2 regions of the Pseudomonas monachiensis genome follow, and region 2 is predicted to be linked to the other one. Evidence: riboswitches for the same ligand, from Rfam matches in the RefSeq annotation. Region 2 holds a riboswitch; the other holds the start of a gene.
What was found. Region 2 has a riboswitch for cobalamin ahead of ACMDB8_RS11940 (CbtB domain-containing protein). Riboswitches for the same ligand answer to the same signal wherever they lie in the genome.
Positions count from the first base shown of each region.

Region 1: linked by a shared signal. The riboswitch ahead of cobO (cob(I)yrinic acid a,c-diamide adenosyltransferase) and the one ahead of ACMDB8_RS11940 (CbtB domain-containing protein) in region 2 are both predicted to bind cobalamin.

Region 1 covers NZ_CP178857.1:1,698,099-1,706,913, reverse strand. Annotated here, with positions in the region: gene cobT (nicotinate-nucleotide--dimethylbenzimidazole phosphoribosyltransferase) at 1-365, opposite strand, end outside; gene cobU (bifunctional adenosylcobinamide kinase/adenosylcobinamide-phosphate guanylyltransferase) at 362-883, opposite strand; gene ACMDB8_RS07655 (cobyric acid synthase) at 1,021-2,472, opposite strand; gene cobD (threonine-phosphate decarboxylase CobD) at 2,469-3,461, opposite strand; gene cbiB (adenosylcobinamide-phosphate synthase CbiB) at 3,454-4,362, opposite strand; gene bluB (5,6-dimethylbenzimidazole synthase) at 4,359-5,009, opposite strand; gene ACMDB8_RS07635 (cobyrinate a,c-diamide synthase) at 5,006-6,421, opposite strand; gene cobO (cob(I)yrinic acid a,c-diamide adenosyltransferase) at 6,418-7,029, opposite strand; cobalamin riboswitch at 7,113-7,345, opposite strand; gene ACMDB8_RS07625 (hypothetical protein) at 7,499-8,083, shown strand; gene ACMDB8_RS07620 (PQQ-dependent sugar dehydrogenase) at 8,150-8,815, shown strand, end outside.
Region 2 covers NZ_CP178857.1:2,647,225-2,656,039, reverse strand. Annotated here, with positions in the region: gene cobN (cobaltochelatase subunit CobN) at 1-2,634, opposite strand, end outside; gene cobW (cobalamin biosynthesis protein CobW) at 2,639-3,709, opposite strand; cobalamin riboswitch at 3,813-4,025, opposite strand; cobalamin riboswitch at 4,220-4,445, shown strand; gene ACMDB8_RS11940 (CbtB domain-containing protein) at 4,567-4,758, shown strand; gene ACMDB8_RS11935 (CbtA family protein) at 4,770-5,477, shown strand; gene ACMDB8_RS11930 (cobalamin biosynthesis protein) at 5,474-5,887, shown strand; gene cobM (precorrin-4 C(11)-methyltransferase) at 5,973-6,719, shown strand; gene nfuA (Fe-S biogenesis protein NfuA) at 6,821-7,405, opposite strand; gene ACMDB8_RS11915 (fatty acid cis/trans isomerase) at 7,595-8,815, opposite strand, start outside.

The sequences.
Region 1 (8,815 bases), 950 kb from region 2:
AGGTCCAGCGACGGCGTGACGGTGCCAAGGTCAACCACCTCGAGGGAAGCGCCCAGTTGCCGCGCCAATACGCTGATCGCCGCACCACCGCTGACGAAATTGAGCAGCATCTGCCCGGTCACTTCCTGGGGAAACGCCGACACACCCTCGGCGACGACGCCGTGGTCACCGGCAAAAATCGCGATCCAAACCTGCTCCAGGCTCGGTTTGACCCGCCCTTGCAAACCCGCCAACTGCACCGCCAACGCTTCCAGCTGGCCGAGGGAGCCGGCCGGCTTGGTCAGTTGCTGTTGCCGCGCCCGGGCCTGTTCGACTACTTGGGTATCGACCGGCTTGCACGGGTTCAGCCACCAGGATTGAGTCATAACGCAGTTCCTTTCAAAGTCAGGGGCAGGCCGGCGACGGTCAGGACGACACGCTGACAACGCTCAGCCAGAGCTTGATGCAGCCAACCGGCTTCATCGACATAGCGGCGAGTCAATTCGCCCAGCGGCACGACACCCATTCCGGTTTCGTTGCTGACAAAAATAATTTCACCCGGCAGCGACGCCACGCAGTCCAGCAAGGCATCACGCTCGGCTTTCAAGCGCCCGGCATCGTCGAGCATCAGCAGATTGGTCAGCCACAGGGTCAGGCAATCCACCAGCAGGCAACGATCGGCACGGGCGGATTCGCGCAGCACCCGGGCCAGCTCCACCGGCTCTTCGATCAACGCCCATTCGGCAGGACGACGGGCGCGGTGATGGGCCACCCGCTCGCTCATTTCTCCGTCCAGTGGCTGGCTGGTGGCGATATAGGTCACGGCCAGGGCGCTGTCGCTGGCGAGTTTTTCAGCCAGGCGACTCTTGCCGGAGCGGGCGCCGCCGAGGATCAGTTGGAGCATGGTTACATCCTTTCAAATGGGCGGTGTGGCCACTTCAGTCTTCGCGAGCAAGTCGGATCGCCGCACCGCCGCTCCCACAGTTGACCGCGTTCTAATGTGGGAGCGGGCTTGCTCGCGAAGAGGCCAGAGCTTTCACCTCAGATTCCACAGAGCTGCCGCAACAGCCCGGTATCCAGATGCTTCTCCACCAGATCCGCCAGCCGCTCGATATCGCGCTCGCGCAACGCGTGGTAATCCACTTCCTGCACTTCCTGCAACCCGGCCCAGCGCAGCAGTGCACTGCATGCCGCCGGCGATTCGAACAGCCCGTGCAGGTAGGTGCCGAAAATCTGTCCGTCAGCACTTTGCGCACCATCACAGCGGCCGTCATCCAACTGCACGGCAGCGTTTTCCAGAGCAGGTCCGGTGGTCACGCCGGCATGAATTTCATAACCCGCCACCGGCGCGTCTTCCAGCGCCAGGCGACCACGCACATTGCGCAACTGCTTCTCTTGTTCGAGCCGGGTCTGGAATGCCAACAGTCCCAAACCAGCACTGGAACCCGGCGCACCTTCCAGCCCCAGCGGATCATGCACCTGCTCACCGAGCATCTGCAGGCCGCCACAGATCCCCAGCAGTTTCCCGCCGTAACGCAGATGCCGGGCGATGGCGGCGTCCCAACCGTTGGCTCGCAGGTACGCGAGGTCGCTGCGCACACTTTTCGAGCCGGGAAGAATGATCAGGTCGGCGGGAGGAATCGCCTGGCCGGGGCCGATGAATTGCAGGTCCACTTGCGGATGCAGGCGCAGCGGATCGAAATCGGTGTGATTGCTGATGCGCGGCAGCACCGGTACCACCACCTTCAGCACCTGCTCGGCTTTATCGGCCTGGCGTTGATCGATGCCATCCTCGGCCTCCAGGTGCAGATCCATCACGTACGGCAACACGCCGACCACCGGTTTGCCGGTGCGCTCTTCGAGCCAGTCGAGACCGGGTTGCAGCAACGCGATGTCGCCTCGGAAACGATTGATGACGAAGCCTTTGACCCGCGCCTGTTCGCTCGGTGACAGCAATTCGAGGGTGCCTACCAGGTGGGCGAAAACCCCGCCGCGATTGATATCGGCGATCAGCAGCACCGGGCAATCCACCGCTTCGGCAAAACCCATGTTGGCAATATCGCCGGCCCGCAGATTGATTTCCGCAGGCGAGCCCGCGCCCTCGACCATCACCAGCGGATACGCCGCGCTCAAGCGCTCGTGGGAGGCCAGCACCGCTTGCATGGCGATGGTTTTGTAGTCGTGATAGGCGACGGCATTCATGGTCGTGACGGCACGGCCATGGATGATCACTTGAGCACCGGTGTCACTGTTGGGCTTGAGCAACACCGGGTTCATGTCGGTGTGCGGTTCAAGGTTCGCGGCCTGGGCCTGGACCGCCTGGGCCCGGCCGATCTCGCCACCGTCGGCGGTCACCGCACTGTTGAGGGCCATGTTCTGCGGCTTGAACGGCACCACCCTGACGCCCTGGCGCGTGGCCCAACGGCACAGCGCGGTCACCAGCGTGCTTTTACCGGCATCCGATGTGGTGCCCTGCACCATCAGCGTGGTCATTGGTTTTCCTTGGCAAAATCGTCGAACGCCTGCGCCAGTCGTACCCAGGCGATCTCGTCACCGGGCAAGCCGAATCGCAGGCTGCTGTTGTGCGTGAACAACCGCAGGAGAATGCCGCGCCGGGCCATGAACTCATGCAGTGCTTCGGCGCGCTCGGTGATCAGCCACTGGAACAGCGCGCAACCACCCTGGGGCTCCAAGTCGTGTTGCGCCAGCAACGACGCAAGGCGCTCGCTGGCCTCTTCGGTGCGCAGCCGTTGCGCCGTTTGCGCCTCGGTATCGCGCAGGCAGGCCTGGCCCACGACCCGGGTTGCCCCGCTCACGGCCCAGGGCCCCACTTGTTCTGCCAGCAACTTGAGCAACTTGCGCTCGGCCAGCACAAACCCCAGGCGCACACCGGCCAGGCCGAAAAACTTGCCGAAGGAACGCAAGACAACCAGCCCGACTTGATGGGCAAACGGCGCCAGGCTCAGTTGCGGCGTGTTATCCATGAACGCTTCGTCCACCACCAGCCAGCCACCGCGCTGGGCCAGTCGCGTGTGCCAGTCGAGCAGGCGACTGGGGGTGAGGCTCAGGCCCGTGGGGTTATTCGGATTGACCACCACCAGCACGTCGAAACTGTCGATAAAGAAGTCGACTTCCTGCTCCAGCACTTCACGCACGATGTAGCCGTTGCGACGCCACGCTTCGGCGTGCTCGGCGTAACACGGCGACAACACGCCGACCTTGCCCGCCCGACGCAAGCGCGGCAGCAGTTGAATCGCCATTTGCGAGCCGGCCACCGGCAATGCCTGCAAGGTGCCGTAGTAATCACAGGCGGCCTGCTCCAGGCCATCGTCCGCCTCCGGCAAACGGGCCCAGGCTCGCAGCGGAATATCCGGCACCGGGAACGACCAGGGCGCAAGGCCCGTGGACAGGTCCAGCCAGTCGGCTTCATCTATGCCGTATTCGAGCGCCGCCTTGCGCAGTCGCCCACCGTGTTCAAGCATAAAATTCGGCCCCCAGGCAGAGAATCAGCAGCCACAACCATACCCCGCGCTGGACCAATTGCCAGCCCCGGTCGATGGAGTCGGCATCCGCCGGCACACCTTCGCCCAACTGCGGACGCTGATGCAGTTCGCCGTGATAAATCGCCGCCCCACCCAACTCGACGCCAAGGGCACCCGCCCCTGCCGCCATCACCGGGCCGGCGTTCGGGCTGTCCCAGGTCGGGCCCTGGCTGCGCCAGCATTTCAACGCCAGCCGGGTTTTGCCCAGCAGCGCGTAAGTCAGCGCCACCAGGCGCGCAGGAATGTAATTGAGCAGGTCGTCGACCTTCGCCGCCGCCCAGCCGAAGCGTTCGAAGCGCTCATTGCGATAACCCCACATCGCATCCAGCGTATTACTCAGGCGGTAGAGCACCACGCCCGGCGCACCCGCCACGGCAAACCAGAACAACGCCGCGAATACCGCATCGCTACCGTTCTCCAGCACCGACTCGGTAGCGGCACGGGCGACTTCGGTTTCATCCAGATCACTGGTTTTACGGCTGACCAGATAACTCACGCGCTTGCGTGCTTCATCAAGATCACCGCCACGCAGGGCCCTGGCCACAGGCTCGACGTGCTCACCGAGGCTGCGCATGCCGAGGGCGCAATAGAGCGCGAGAATCTCGACGATCCAGCCGACATAAGGCGCCCAGGAAAAGGCCGTGGCCAACAGCGTCAGCGGCACCACGGCGATCACCCACGCGGTGACGCCATGACTGCGCCAGCCGCGACCGCCACCGTTGAAACGTTGTTCGATGCGCTCGGCAAAACGGCCGAACGCCACCAGCGGATGCCAGCGTTTGGGTTCACCCAGCAGCGCATCCAGCGCAACCGCGGCGACGCTCAACAACGCCACACTCATTGACTCACTCCCCAATAATTTTCGTACAGCAATTCATGTAGCGGACGCGCCTGTGCCCAGCCTTCGAGCACCAGCATCGGCGCCGGGTAAAACTCCTTCACCGGTCCCAGGCACAGCACCGCCAGCGGCTTGGCACCAGGAGGCAACCTCAACAGGTCCGCCAGCGCCCGGGGTTCGAACAGCGACACCCAGCCCATGCCCAGCCCTTCGGCGCGGGACGCCAACCACAGGTTCTGGATCGCGCAGGACAACGAAGCCATGTCCATTTCCGGTAGCGTGCGGCGGCCGAAGATATGCTGCTCACGGTCGTCCATCAGTGCGGCGACCAGTACCTCGGCGCAATCGTTGATGCCTTCGACCTTGAGCTTCATGAACTCATCGCTGCGCTCGCCGAGGGCTTCGGCGGTGCGGATGCGCTCTTCTTCCACCAGGGCCTGGATTTGCCCGCGCAAGGCACGATCGCTGATGCGAATGAAGCGCCAGGGCTGCATCAGGCCGACACTGGGTGCCTGGTGTGCGGCCTCGAGCAGGTGCCGCAGCAATTCGGGCTCGACGGTGCCGCCGCTGAAGTGGCGCATGTCGCGGCGCTCGGCGATGGCACGATAGACCGCCGCGCGTTCGGCTTCAGAGAATGCGTTGTCGCTCATGGCCTCTTCGCGAGCAAGCCCGCTCCCACATTTGAAGGTGACCGGCCTGAAGAAACGCAATCCCCTGTGGGAGCGGCGGTGCGACGATTCGACTTGCTCGCGAAGGCAGCTTCAAGGTCCGGCGCAAACAACGCGGCAATCGCCGAGGGATTGGACGGAAAATAAAAATGCACATAAGAGGCTGTCATCCGCCCTTCACGGTAGACCGCCTCCGCTCCGCGCCCGCCGTTAGGGCTCAAGCCACGGGCAATCGGCGTCAGTTCAGTGGTGGTCAGCGAATGGTGATAGGTGTGCCCGCGCAGCGAACCCTCCGGCAATTCCACCGCCTGCAACGCCAGCGCCGCCAGACGCTTTTGCATGACCGCATCACCGGCCAGCAAGCCAACCAGTTCGGCGCGAGTGCCCTCGACATCGGTCAGGGAATCGAGCAGGTACAGCATGCCGCCACACTCGGCGAGCAAAGGCTTGCCAGCTCGGTGATGGGCGCGGATCGCGTCGAGCATCGCGGTGTTTTGCGCCAGCGCAACATGGTGCAGTTCCGGGTAACCACCCGGCAGATACAGGCTGTCCGCCTCCGGCAACACTCGGTCGCGGATCGGCGAGAAGAACGACAACTCGGCGCCCATCGCCCGCAGCAGATCCAGGCTCGCGCCGTAGGTGAACGCAAAGGCTTCATCCCGGGCGACGGCAATGCGCACACCAGCGAGCAGCGGTTCGGCCGCAATGACATCAGGAGCAGCGAACTCGACCGCCGGCGGCAGCGCGACCTCGCAACTGCTGGCCAGGGCATCGGCGGCCGCATCCAGACGCAGATCAAGATCGTTCAGCTCACTGGCCTGCACCAGCCCCAGGTGCCGGCTCGGCAATTCGATCCCGGTTTCCCGGGACAGCGCGCCGTACCAGCGCAAACCTTCAGTCAGGCTACCTTCGAGCAGTTGCGCGTGGCGCAGCGTGCCGACACGATTGGCCAGCACGCCGGCGAACGGCAAGTCCGGCTGATAACGCGCCAGCCCCAGGGCCAATGCGCCAAAGGTCTGGGCCATGGCGGTGCCATCGATCACCCCCAGCACCGGCACACCGAAATGCCGCGCCAGGTCGGCGCTCGACGGCGTACCGTCGAACAGCCCCATGACGCCTTCGATCAGGATCAGGTCGGCTTCAGCGGCGGCTTCCCACAGCAACCGGCGACTCTCCTGCTCGCCGACCATCCACATGTCCAGCTGATACACCGGCGCACCGCTGGCGCGTTCGAGGATCATCGGATCGAGAAAGTCGGGGCCGCACTTGAACACACGGACCTTGCGCCCCTGATTGCGATGCAATCGGGCCAGTGCCGCGGTGACGGTGGTCTTGCCCTGGCCAGAGGCCGGCGCGGCAATCAGTACTGCCGGACAGTGTCGAGGCTGACTCACAACTCGACGCCTTTCTGCGCTTTGATCCCGGCCTGAAAGGCGTGCTTGATCACGCCCATTTCGGTGACGGTGTCGGCCATTTCGATCATTTCCGGCTTCGCGGCGCGACCGGTGACCACCACGTGTTGCATCGGTGGTCGGGCCTGCAAATCACTGAGCACTTGATCGAGATCGAGGTAGCCGTGCTTGAGGGCGATGTTCAGCTCATCGAGCACCACCAGGCCGATGGACGGATCGCGCAGCAATTGCTGCGACACCGACCAGGCGGCTTCGGCGGCGGCGATGTCGCGCTGGCGATCCTGGGTTTCCCAGGTAAAGCCTTCGCCCATCACATGAAAGCGCACCTGCTCGGGAAAGCGCCGGAAGAACAACTCTTCGCCCGTGCTGTTGCGGCCCTTGATGAATTGCACCACGCCGCATTGCATGCCGTGCCCCATGGCGCGGGCAAGCATGCCGAAAGCCGAACTGCTCTTGCCCTTGCCGTTGCCGGTCAGCACCAGCAGCAGGCCACACTCGTTCGGGGAATTGGCGATGCGCTCGTCGATCACGGCTTTTTTGCGCTGCATGCGCGCCAGGTGGCGTTCGTCACGATCGGGGGTATCAGTCATGGGGGAGCTCTCCGTTGAGGCAGGAATAACGGCGGGCAGGCACAAGAATAGAAGGCAACAAAGCCTGGCATCGCCCACCGTGATGCCGCTGGATGAATCAGGCCGGTCTCCGGGCTCATGAGTGGCGCGGGGCCGGACTGTGCGCCTTCCCGCATCGATTCGACACAGTGGCATCACACACAGTTTTCACTCATTTACCGTTGCGGGGGCAGCGCCGGAATTGCGGGCCTTCGACCAACAGAAGGACCCACTCACCGGCTTCCCTGTTTCACTCTGTCGACCCAAGCCACAGAGCACCTGAAACAAGCCGCGAAGGTTAGAGGGTTGGGGGTGGAGCGTCAATTAAAGCCGGGAGGCCATCGGCCGAATAACTGCCATCAATCAATAAACTGACGTCAATCTTGTGCCACGCTCCCAGCAGTGATATCAAAGAGCCACAATCTCACAACACAACAACAAGGGTGAGCCCATGCAAGGCATGATCATCAGTAATCCAAAGCTGGAATTCCTGCGTCCGGTGCTCGAACACTGGTTCGAATGCATCGACCGTTACAACGCCGTCCGCGGCGATGGCGACACACCGTACTGGCACGACGAAAAGGCCAATCTCGGACTGCTGTCCGCCGCCGCCTGGATGGCCGAGATGGTCACGCTGCAACAGACGCCCACCCGCAAGCAGACAGAAGAAGGCGAACGCAACAGCCGCGCCGACCTGCTCCTGGCCTCCTCCGAAACCCGCGCCTACATCCAGACCAGCCAGCGCTGGCCAAGGGTCAACAGCCTCAACCTGTCCCAGGCCCTGCTCGATATCGCCAGCGATGCGAAGCGCCTGAGCCACGCCAGCGACCTGAAACTCGGCTGCCTGTTCGTCGCCCCGCAAAAAGCCCAGCAGGGCGCCACGCCGGAAGAACTCCAGGACATGGTCGACGACCTGCAAAAGGAACACAGCTGCGCTGTCGCCTGGTATTTCCCTTATGCCTATCGCAAGTTGCGCAACGAAGCCGGCAACTATCACCCCGGCATTGCGGTGCTGTTCAAGGAGGCTCGCGGCTGAGGGTTGAACCATCGCACAACAATGCTTCTCTATGATTAGAACAAGGCATTCATAGGGAAGACCAGCATGCGCACGCCCCCGCTCGCTCTCGTTATCGCGCTCTGCGGAGGGCTCGCCGCTTGTGGCGAGACCTCCCGCCTGCAAGTCTCCGATGGCACCGGCCCATCACCCCGACTACCAGAACCCAACAAGACACTGGTTCCGACCGTGAACATCGCCCCGGCCATCGGCTGGCCACAGGGTGCGAAACCCATCGCCGCCACGGGCACGCAAGTGACCGCTTTTGCCGAGGACCTGGATCACCCCCGCTGGCTTTATGTGCTGCCCAATGGCGATGTGCTGGTGGCGGAAACCAATGCACCACCCAAACCCGAAGACGGCAAAGGCATTCGCGGCTGGGTCATGAAGAAAGTCATGGGCCGCGCCGGGGCCAGGGTGCCCAGCGCCAACCGCATCACCTTGCTGCGCGACAAGGACCACGATGGCGTCGCGGAAACCCGCACGGTGTTTCTGCAGAACCTCAACTCGCCCTTCGGCATGACCCTGGTCGGTAATGACCTGTATGTGGCCGACACTGATCGCCTGCTGCGCTTTCACTATGAAAATGGCGATACGCAGATCAAGTCGCCGCCGATCAAGGTGGTCGACCTGCCGGGTGGCCCGCTGAACCACCACTGGACGAAAAACGTCATCGCCAGCATGGATGGCAGCAAGTTGTACGTCACCGTGGGC
Region 2 (8,815 bases):
GCCGCTGGGACCGGCCGGGACGAAGCGACCGCTCAGGGCATCGAGCAATCCGCGCATTTCCGCCGGACCGCAGGCGTCCAGACGCGGGGCGACCACCTCACGCAGGTTGTCGATGATGGCTTGCACTTCAGTCCAGCCCGCCTTTTGTGGGAGCGGGCTTGTCTCCGGGCGGTGTTCCGACGAATCGGTTGAGCATTCAACATTGATGTCGATTGAGCCACCGCTTTCGCGAGCAAGCCCGCTCCCACAGGGGCTATTCAAAACGTCCGAGATCAGTCGTGTGGCGAATAGCTCGAGGCGTTCGCGGGTATCACCCGCCGTACGCCAGGTCTCTTCGCTGATACCCACAAGAACCTCGGGGCGCGGCCCAGTCCACGGCTCGGCCAAGGCGCAATCCAGTGGATCGAACCCCAGCCCGAAGGCCTTGGCCAGTGCCCGCAGCAGACTCGACTGCGCGCCCCGACCATCGCCCCGTGGAATGCGCAACAACGCCAGCAAGGTGTCGATACGCAAACGCCCGGTGGGCGATTCGCCGAACACATGCAGGCCGTCGCGGATCTGCGACTCCTTCAAGTCGCACAGGTAAGTGTCGAGTCGCGGCAACCAGATCGCCGCGTCGGCATCGCTGTCGAGTTGTTCGTCCAGTTGCAGTTCACGGTCGATGTGGGTGTCGCGCACCAGTTGCAGGATGTCGCGCTGCAACTCTCGGGCACGACGCGGATCGAGCAACTGCGCTTCGTAATACTCGTCGGCCAACAGCTCAAGGTTGCGCAGCGGGCCGTAGGTTTCGGCGCGGGTCAGCGGTGGCATCAGGTGATCGATGATCACGGCCTGGGTGCGCCGCTTGGCTTGGGCGCCCTCGCCCGGGTCGTTGACGATGAACGGATAGATGTTCGGCAGCGGCCCGAGCAACGCATCTGGCCAGCAATGTTCCGACAGCCCGACGCCCTTGCCCGGCAGCCATTCAAGGTTGCCGTGCTTGCCGACGTGGATCACACCGTGGGCGCCATAGGTGTTGCGCAACCAGAAGTAGAACGCCAGGTAGCCATGGGGCGGCACCAGGTCCGGGTCGTGATACACCGCGCTCGGGTCGACCTGATAACCCCGGGCCGGCTGAATGCCGACGAAGGTCAGGCCAAAACGCAGGCCGGCGATCATCATCCGTCCGCTGCGGCACATCGGGTCGCTTTCCGGTGCGCCCCAACGTTCGAGCACCGCCGCACGGTTGGCGTCGGGCAGTGCGTTGAACATCGCCAGATAGTCATCCATTCCCAGGCTTTGCTGGCACGGACGCAGGTCGAGGGTCTCGAGATCGTTGCTGACGCCGCCCAGCAACTGCTGGATCAGCGCGGTGCCACTGTCGGGCAATTGGGCCGGTAACGGATAACCTTCGGCATGCAGCGCCCGCAGGATATTCAGCGCGGCGGCCGGGGTGTCGAGACCGACGCCATTACCGATGCGACCATCGCGGGTCGGGTAATTGGCGAGAATCAAGGCAATGCGTTTTTCCGCATTAGGTACCCGTCCCAGATCGACCCAGCGCCGCGCCAGCTCGGCCACGAAATCCATGCGCTCCGGTTGTGGCCGGTAGCAAACAACATCCGACTGGCTGCGCTCACTGCGCCATGCCAGGTCCTTGAAACTGATCGGGCGGCTGATGATGCGTCCATCCAGCTCAGGCAACGCGATATGCATCGCCAGATCACGAGGGCCAAGTCCCTGTTCGCTGGCGCGCCAACCGGGCTCGTTGTCCTGGGCGCAAATCGCCTGGATCACCGCAATATTGCGGCGAAACGGGCGCAGATGGGGTGCTTCGGGGCTGGACTGGGCGAAACCCGTGGTGTTCAGGATCACCGAGACGCTGGCCTCATCCAGCCAGTCCTCGACCACGCCAAGGCAACCAGGCTCTTTCAGGCTGGCCAGCGCGATCGGCAACGGATTCAACCCCGCCGCCTGCAAGCGCTGGCAAAAAACATCAATGAAAGCGGTGTTCGCCGCCTGCAAATGCGATCGGTAAAACAGCACCGCCGCCACCGGTTGATCGGTGTGCCAGTCGGCTTGCCAGTCGCTCAGTGCAGCGTGGTGTTTGTGCGGATGGTAGATCGCCGTGCGCGGCAGGGTTTGCGGCTCGCCCCAGGTGTAATCACGGGCCAGCCAGCGGTTGGCCAGGCAGCGGAAGAAATCCAGGGCGTTGCCCATGCCGCCCTGGCGCAGAAACTGCCAGAGCCGGTCGCGATCCTCAGCACCGACGGTGCTCAGGTCACTGAGCTCCGGGTCCGGACGATCATCACCCGGCACCAGAATCACCTGCACACCACGCTGCGACAGTTCGACCAGGCGCTCGATGCCGTAACGCCAATAGGCGATGCCGCCGTGCAGCGAAATCAGGATCACCCTGGCGTGACGCAGCACTTCATCGACGTACAAATCGACCGAGGCATGGTTCTGCACCTGCATCGGGTTGGCCAAGCGTACGCTCGGGTAATCGTCGGGCAACTGCTGCGCCGCTTCGGCGAGCAGCGCCAGGCTGGAATCGCCGCTGCACAGGACCACCAGTTCGGCGGGGGTTTGTCCGAGGTCGGCAATGTTGTCATCCGACACGAAACCGCCGGGCTGGGTCCTGAGCAGGTGCATGGGCTTACACGCTGAGCGCGGCGCGCAATTGCGCTTGGAGAACAGCGGCGTCCAGTTCCTGGCCGATCAGCACCAGGCGGGTGACGCGCGCTTCTTCAGCACCCCACTGGCGGTCGAAATGCTTGTCGAAACGCGTGCCCACGCCCTGGATCAGCAGGCGCATCGGCTTGTTCGGAATCGCCGCAAAACCCTTGACCCGCAGGATGCCGTGCTGGACCACCAACTGGGTCAGCGCGTCCAGCAGCAGGCTTTCGTCGGCTTGCGGCAGTTCGATGGAGATCGAATCGAAGGCGTCGTGATCGTGGTCATCATGATCGTCGTCGCCATCGTGATGATGGTCGTGGTGACTGTGACGGCTGTCGATGTGTTCTTCGGAGCCGGCACCCAGGCCGATCAGCACGTCCAGCGGCAGGCGACCACTGCTGGCTTCGATGATTTTCACCGCCGGCGGCAATTCCTCGGCGACTTCCAGGCGCACGCGGGCCAGGTCCGCCGGGTTGATCAGGTCGGCTTTGTTGAGGATCACCAGGTCAGCACTTGCCAGTTGGTCGGCGAACAGTTCGTGCAGCGGCGATTCGTGGTCCAGGTTCGGGTCGAGCTTGCGCTGGGCGTCGACCTGATCCGGGAACGCGGCGAAGGTGCCGGCGGCCACGGCCGGGCTGTCGACCACGGTGATCACTGCATCCACCGTGCAGGCACTGCGGATTTCCGGCCACTGGAAGGCCTGCACCAGCGGCTTTGGCAGCGCCAGACCGGACGTTTCGATGAGAATGTGGTCCAGATCGCCGCGACGGGCCACCAGTTCGCGCATCACCGGGAAGAATTCTTCCTGGACGGTGCAGCACAGGCAGCCGTTGGCCAGCTCATAGACACGGCCGTTGGCTTCTTCTTCGGTGCAACCGATGGAGCACTGCTTGAGGATTTCACCGTCGATGCCCAGCTCGCCAAATTCGTTGACGATCACCGCGATGCGGCGACCCTGGGCGTTATCGAGCATGTGCCGCAGCAGCGTGGTCTTGCCCGAGCCGAGAAAGCCGGTAACGATGGTGACGGGGAGTTTGGCCAGTGTTTTCATCGGATGCCCTATGGCTAATGTGGCGGGCATACGGGACGACGACCGGCAACGCGGACACGCGTGCCTGAAGAGTTCGCCACCGGATCACCCCGCCCGGTTGAAAGTGAGAATCTGTGACGAGGCAGGTCTCCTGGCTGACGGTGTGCCGGCCTTGAGCCTGGCATTCGCTGCGCCTTCCCGCCGGCCTCATGGATTGAGCCTGCAGTGGCGTGGCAACGAACATCACCGTTCACAGTTGCGGGGGCAGCCGCGGCATCGACCGCGTTCCCTTCTTAGCTTCGGCAAATGCCGAAGAACCTCGAAAGCGCAAGGCTACGCATGGTGGGAAGACCGGTCAATCACTGTAGGAGCTGCCGAAGGCTGCGATCCTTTGATTTCCCTTTTAAAAACAAGATCAAAAGATCGTCCGAACGCGGCCCGAGCCTTCGGCAGCTCCTACAAAGAGCCGAGCATCATTCAGTCTCAAGTGAGAACCCTTGCCAATTGACGCCCAACCCCCGCCCATGCTCTCCTACACGCCTTGTTACGGGTGCCCTTCACAGGGTGAAACGGGAAACCGGTGAATCATGTGCTTTACTCTTAAGCCATGTCAGTCCGGTGCTGCCCCCGCAACGGTAAGCGAGCGAAGCGTCAGATCCACTGTGCCACTGCGGCATGGGAAGGTGACGTTTTCAGGTTCAGGCGCAAGCCTTCGCCCCTCGTGAGCCCGGAGACCGGCCCGCAACACAAAGTGACCAGTACGGTCACTGAACCAACAAACCCGCGGTGGGCGGGCGCTGTTCGAAACCTTGCGCGCCTGGTCGCGCGGGTTTTTGCATGCGCTCTTATTCCCCGCTGACAGACCAGAGGGAAACGCCATGTCGATCATCAGCAGCGCCGAACACACAGCCGCGAGCACCACCTCAACCCTGACCCAACGTCTGACCGTTGCCGTCTGCGCGTCGATCCTGGGCGCGTGCCTTGTGTATTTTGCCGGTTTCTCGCACATCGAAGCGGTGCACAATGCCGCCCACGATACCCGCCACAGCTCCGCGTTTCCGTGCCATTGAGAGCTGTCGACATGATCAAGCGTATTGCGCAAACCGCAGGTTTCACCGGGTTGCTGGCCGCCCTGTTGCTGACGCTGCTGCAAAGCTTCTGGGTCGCCCCGCTGATTTTGCAGGCCGAGACCTACGAAAAATCCGAACCGGCCGCTGTTGAAGTGCATGAACACGCCGACGGTGCGATGGCTGCCCACACCCACGATGCACAAGCCTGGGAGCCGGAAGATGGCTGGCAGCGCGTGCTGTCGACCACCGGTGGCAACCTGGTGGTGGCCGTCGGTTTCGCCCTGATGCTGGCCGGTCTGTACACCTTGCGTGCGCCGACCAAAACCTCGCAGGGCCTGCTCTGGGGCCTGGCCGGTTACGCGACCTTCGTGCTCGCGCCGACCCTCGGCCTGCCGCCTGAATTGCCAGGCACTGCCGCGGCCGACCTGGCACAACGGCAACTGTGGTGGATCGGTACCGCCGCCTCCACCGCCGTCGGTATCGCGCTGATCGTGTTCAGCCGTCACTGGCTGATGAAAGTCCTCGGTGCGGCGATCCTCGCCGTTCCCCATGTGATTGGCGCACCGCAACCGCAAGTGCATTCGATGCTCGCTCCAGAGGCGCTGGAAACCCAGTTCAAAATCGCTTCGCAACTGACCAACGTGGCGTTCTGGCTGGCCCTGGGCCTGATCAGCGCCTGGTTGTTCCGTCGCAAAAGCGATGGTCAATACCACGCATGACGGATATCAGCACAGCGCCGACCCTGGTGGTCGGCCTGGGCTGCCAGCGAGGCTGCCCTGTCAGCACGTTGCGAGCGCTGCTCGACCAGGCGTTGGCCGCGCATCAAATTCCCCTGCATGCAATCAAGGCACTGGCCAGCATCGATTTGAAGCGCGACGAACCTGCGCTGATCGAACTGGCTCAGCAGCTTGGCCTGGAACTGATGTATTTCAGCAGTGAACAACTGGCCGCTTATGAACCGCAACTCAGTCATCAATCGCAAATAGCCTTTGAACGCACCGGTTGCTACGGCGTGGCGGAAAGCGCCGCCCTGGCGCTGGCGGAACAATTGGCCCAGGCCCCGGCAAAGCTGCTGATTCCACGACAAAAATATGCCCAGGCAACCCTGGCATTGGCTGGCGCTGCGTAAAAAACCGATAATCCCCGCCTTTGATCATGAACATTCTTCATCTGAAGCCCTGTTCAGCCCCTTTTTTTCCCCACAGGAACCGACGATGACCGTCTACTTCATTGGCGCAGGTCCCGGCGACCCCGAACTGATTACCGTCAAGGGCCAGCGGCTGATTCGCAGCTGTCCGGTGATCATTTATGCCGGCTCCCTGGTGCCTGCCGCCGTGCTGGAAGGTCACTGTGCCGAACAGGTGGTCAACAGCGCCGAACTGCACCTGGAACAGATCATCGACCTGATCAAGAGCGCCCACGCCAAGGGCCAGGATGTGGCCCGGGTGCACTCCGGCGATCCGAGCCTGTATGGCGCCATTGGCGAGCAGATTCGCTATCTGCGTGAGCTGGGCATTGCGTTCGAAATCGTCCCTGGCGTGACGGCCACAGCCGCTTGCGCTGCGCTCTTGGGCGCGGAACTGACGCTGCCGGACATTTCGCAAAGCGTGATCCTGACGCGTTACGCCGACAAAACCGCCATGCCTCCCGGAGAGGAATTCTCCAGCCTGGCGCAGCACGGCGCGACCATGGCGATTCACTTGGGGGTCAATCACCTGGCGAAGATCGTTGAGGAACTGCTGCCCCATTACGGCGCCGATTGCCCGATTGCAGTGGTTCACCGCGCGAGCTGGCCGGATCAGGATTGGGTGGTGGGCACGCTTGAGGATATTGCCGGGAAAGTTGAAGCCAAGGGCTTTCGCCGTACGGCGTTGATTCTGGTGGGACGGGTGCTGGGCAGTGACCACTTCAGCGAGTCGTCGCTGTATCGCGCGGGGCATGCGCATCTCTACCGCCCTTAAAATCAAAAGATCGCAGCCTTCGGCAGCTCCTACAACAGAATGCGTACACCTGTAGGAGCTGCCGAAGGCTGCGGTCTTTTATGCCGCAGCGAACACCTTACTTAGTAGTAGGCGTTTTCTTTCTGCGTGTGGTCGGTCACGTCGCGAACACCCTTGAGCTCAGGGATGCGCTCGAGCAAAGTGCGCTCGATGCCTTCCTTCAGCGTCACATCGGCCTGGCCGCAGCCCTGGCAACCACCGCCGAACTGCAGGACGGCGATGCCGTCTTCGACCACGTCGATCAGGCTGACCTGACCGCCGTGGCTGGCGAGCCCGGGGTTGATCTCGGTTTGCAGGTAGTAGTTGATGCGCTCGTTGACCGGGCTGTCGGCGTTGACCATCGGTACCTTGGCGTTTGGCGCCTTGATGGTCAGCTGGCCGCCCATGCGGTCGGTGGCGTAGTCGACAACGGCATCGTCCAGGAAAGCTTCGCTGAAGTGGTCGATGTACGCGGTGAAGCTTTTGAGCCCCAGCGCGGTGTCTTCGGGTTTTTCTTCGCCCGGCTTGCAGTAGGCAATGCAGGTTTCGGCGTACTGGGTGCCAGGCTGGGTGATGAAGACGCGAATGCCGATGCCCGGGGTGTTCTGCTTGGAGAGCAGATCAGCCAGGTAATCGTGGGCGGCGTCAGTGATGGTAATAGCGGTCATGGAAACTCCTCGCAGGCTTGGGCGCAGTTTACGCCAATCAACGCGCCGGACAAAGTCCTAGTATTTTTGTCGGGAAAAGATCCCGATGATCTCTCCCTGTAGGAGCTGCCGCAGGCTGCGATCTCTTGATTTGTTTTTTAGATCAAAAGATCGCAGCCTGCGGCAGCTCCTACAGGAGGGCCCAGTGGTTCAAAGGTTCTCGTAGCGGTTCATGTCCAGCACGCCCTCTTCCACCGGATCGTTTTCCTGGATGTAGCGGCTCAGATCATGGAAATAGAACCAGAATTGCGGATGACTGCGACGTACTCCCCAACGTTCGACGATTTTCTCGAAGCTGTCGGTGTCCTTGGCGCGTTCCATCGCATCCACAAACGCCGGCACTTGCCCGGCCGGGATGTTGAACATGAAGTTCGGGTAGCTGCTGAGCACACCCGGGAAAATCGTCAGGGTGTCGAGCCCCGGTTGGTAACGCAGTGATTCACCGAGCAAAAACGCCACGTTGCTATGGGCACGGTTACGCAGCAGGCTGTAGACCTCACGCTTGCCGCTGCTGGTTTCGATACGCAGCATAGTGGCTTCCGGCAACAGGTCGATGACCTTCAGCCCCGCAGCCGGACGCGAAGTCAGGCGACTGAGCGCCTGCTCGGCACTTTGCAGGTCCGGGTCGATGTTCGGCCGTGAACAATAGGCGCCGTCGCAGCGATTGATCGGGTCGGGCCTGGCATTAAGGTCGCCGTATCGGGCCAGCAGCTGATTGGCAAAGTCACGCTTGGGATCAGCCGGGTTCAGCTTCAGCGCGGTCGGCTTGTCGTCATCGATGGTCTCGTAGTCGAGCCACATCTTGAATTTGCCACTGTTTTGATACCAGTCGTCCAGGTAGTCATCCCGGGAATCGGCGGGCATCAGGCGCAGGAAATTCTGCTCGGCGCCGTTGCGGATCAGGTCGAAATACAAGCGCGTCTGGGCCTGGTGGGACAGGTTGCCGAACACATCGAAGTTCACCGCCAATTGATAGTAGGTGCGTTCCAGCAGCGGATAGTCGAACAGCCATACGGTTTGCGGCACCTCGCCGATCAGACCCTTGGTCACTGAAGCACTGTCGAAATGGCGGAAGATACTCAGCAACGCATTGTCGTTGCCGGCCCAGAGGGTCGACCAGCTTGGCGCGGGCTCATCGGCGTAGCTGTCCCGGCGCAAGGCTTCGTATTCATTTCGCTTGTCACGGTAGTCGTGCCACAGGCTGAGGACGCTGCCGACATCATCGTTCTGCCCCGGCATGGCCAGCAACGGCGTGGCTTGCCCGCGATAATTCGGATCGGTGACATACAGGTCGTGCTCGGGCGCCTGGAACAGCGCCCAGAAATTATCGCGGATCACGTCCGTGGCGATCTGACCGCGACACACTGGCCC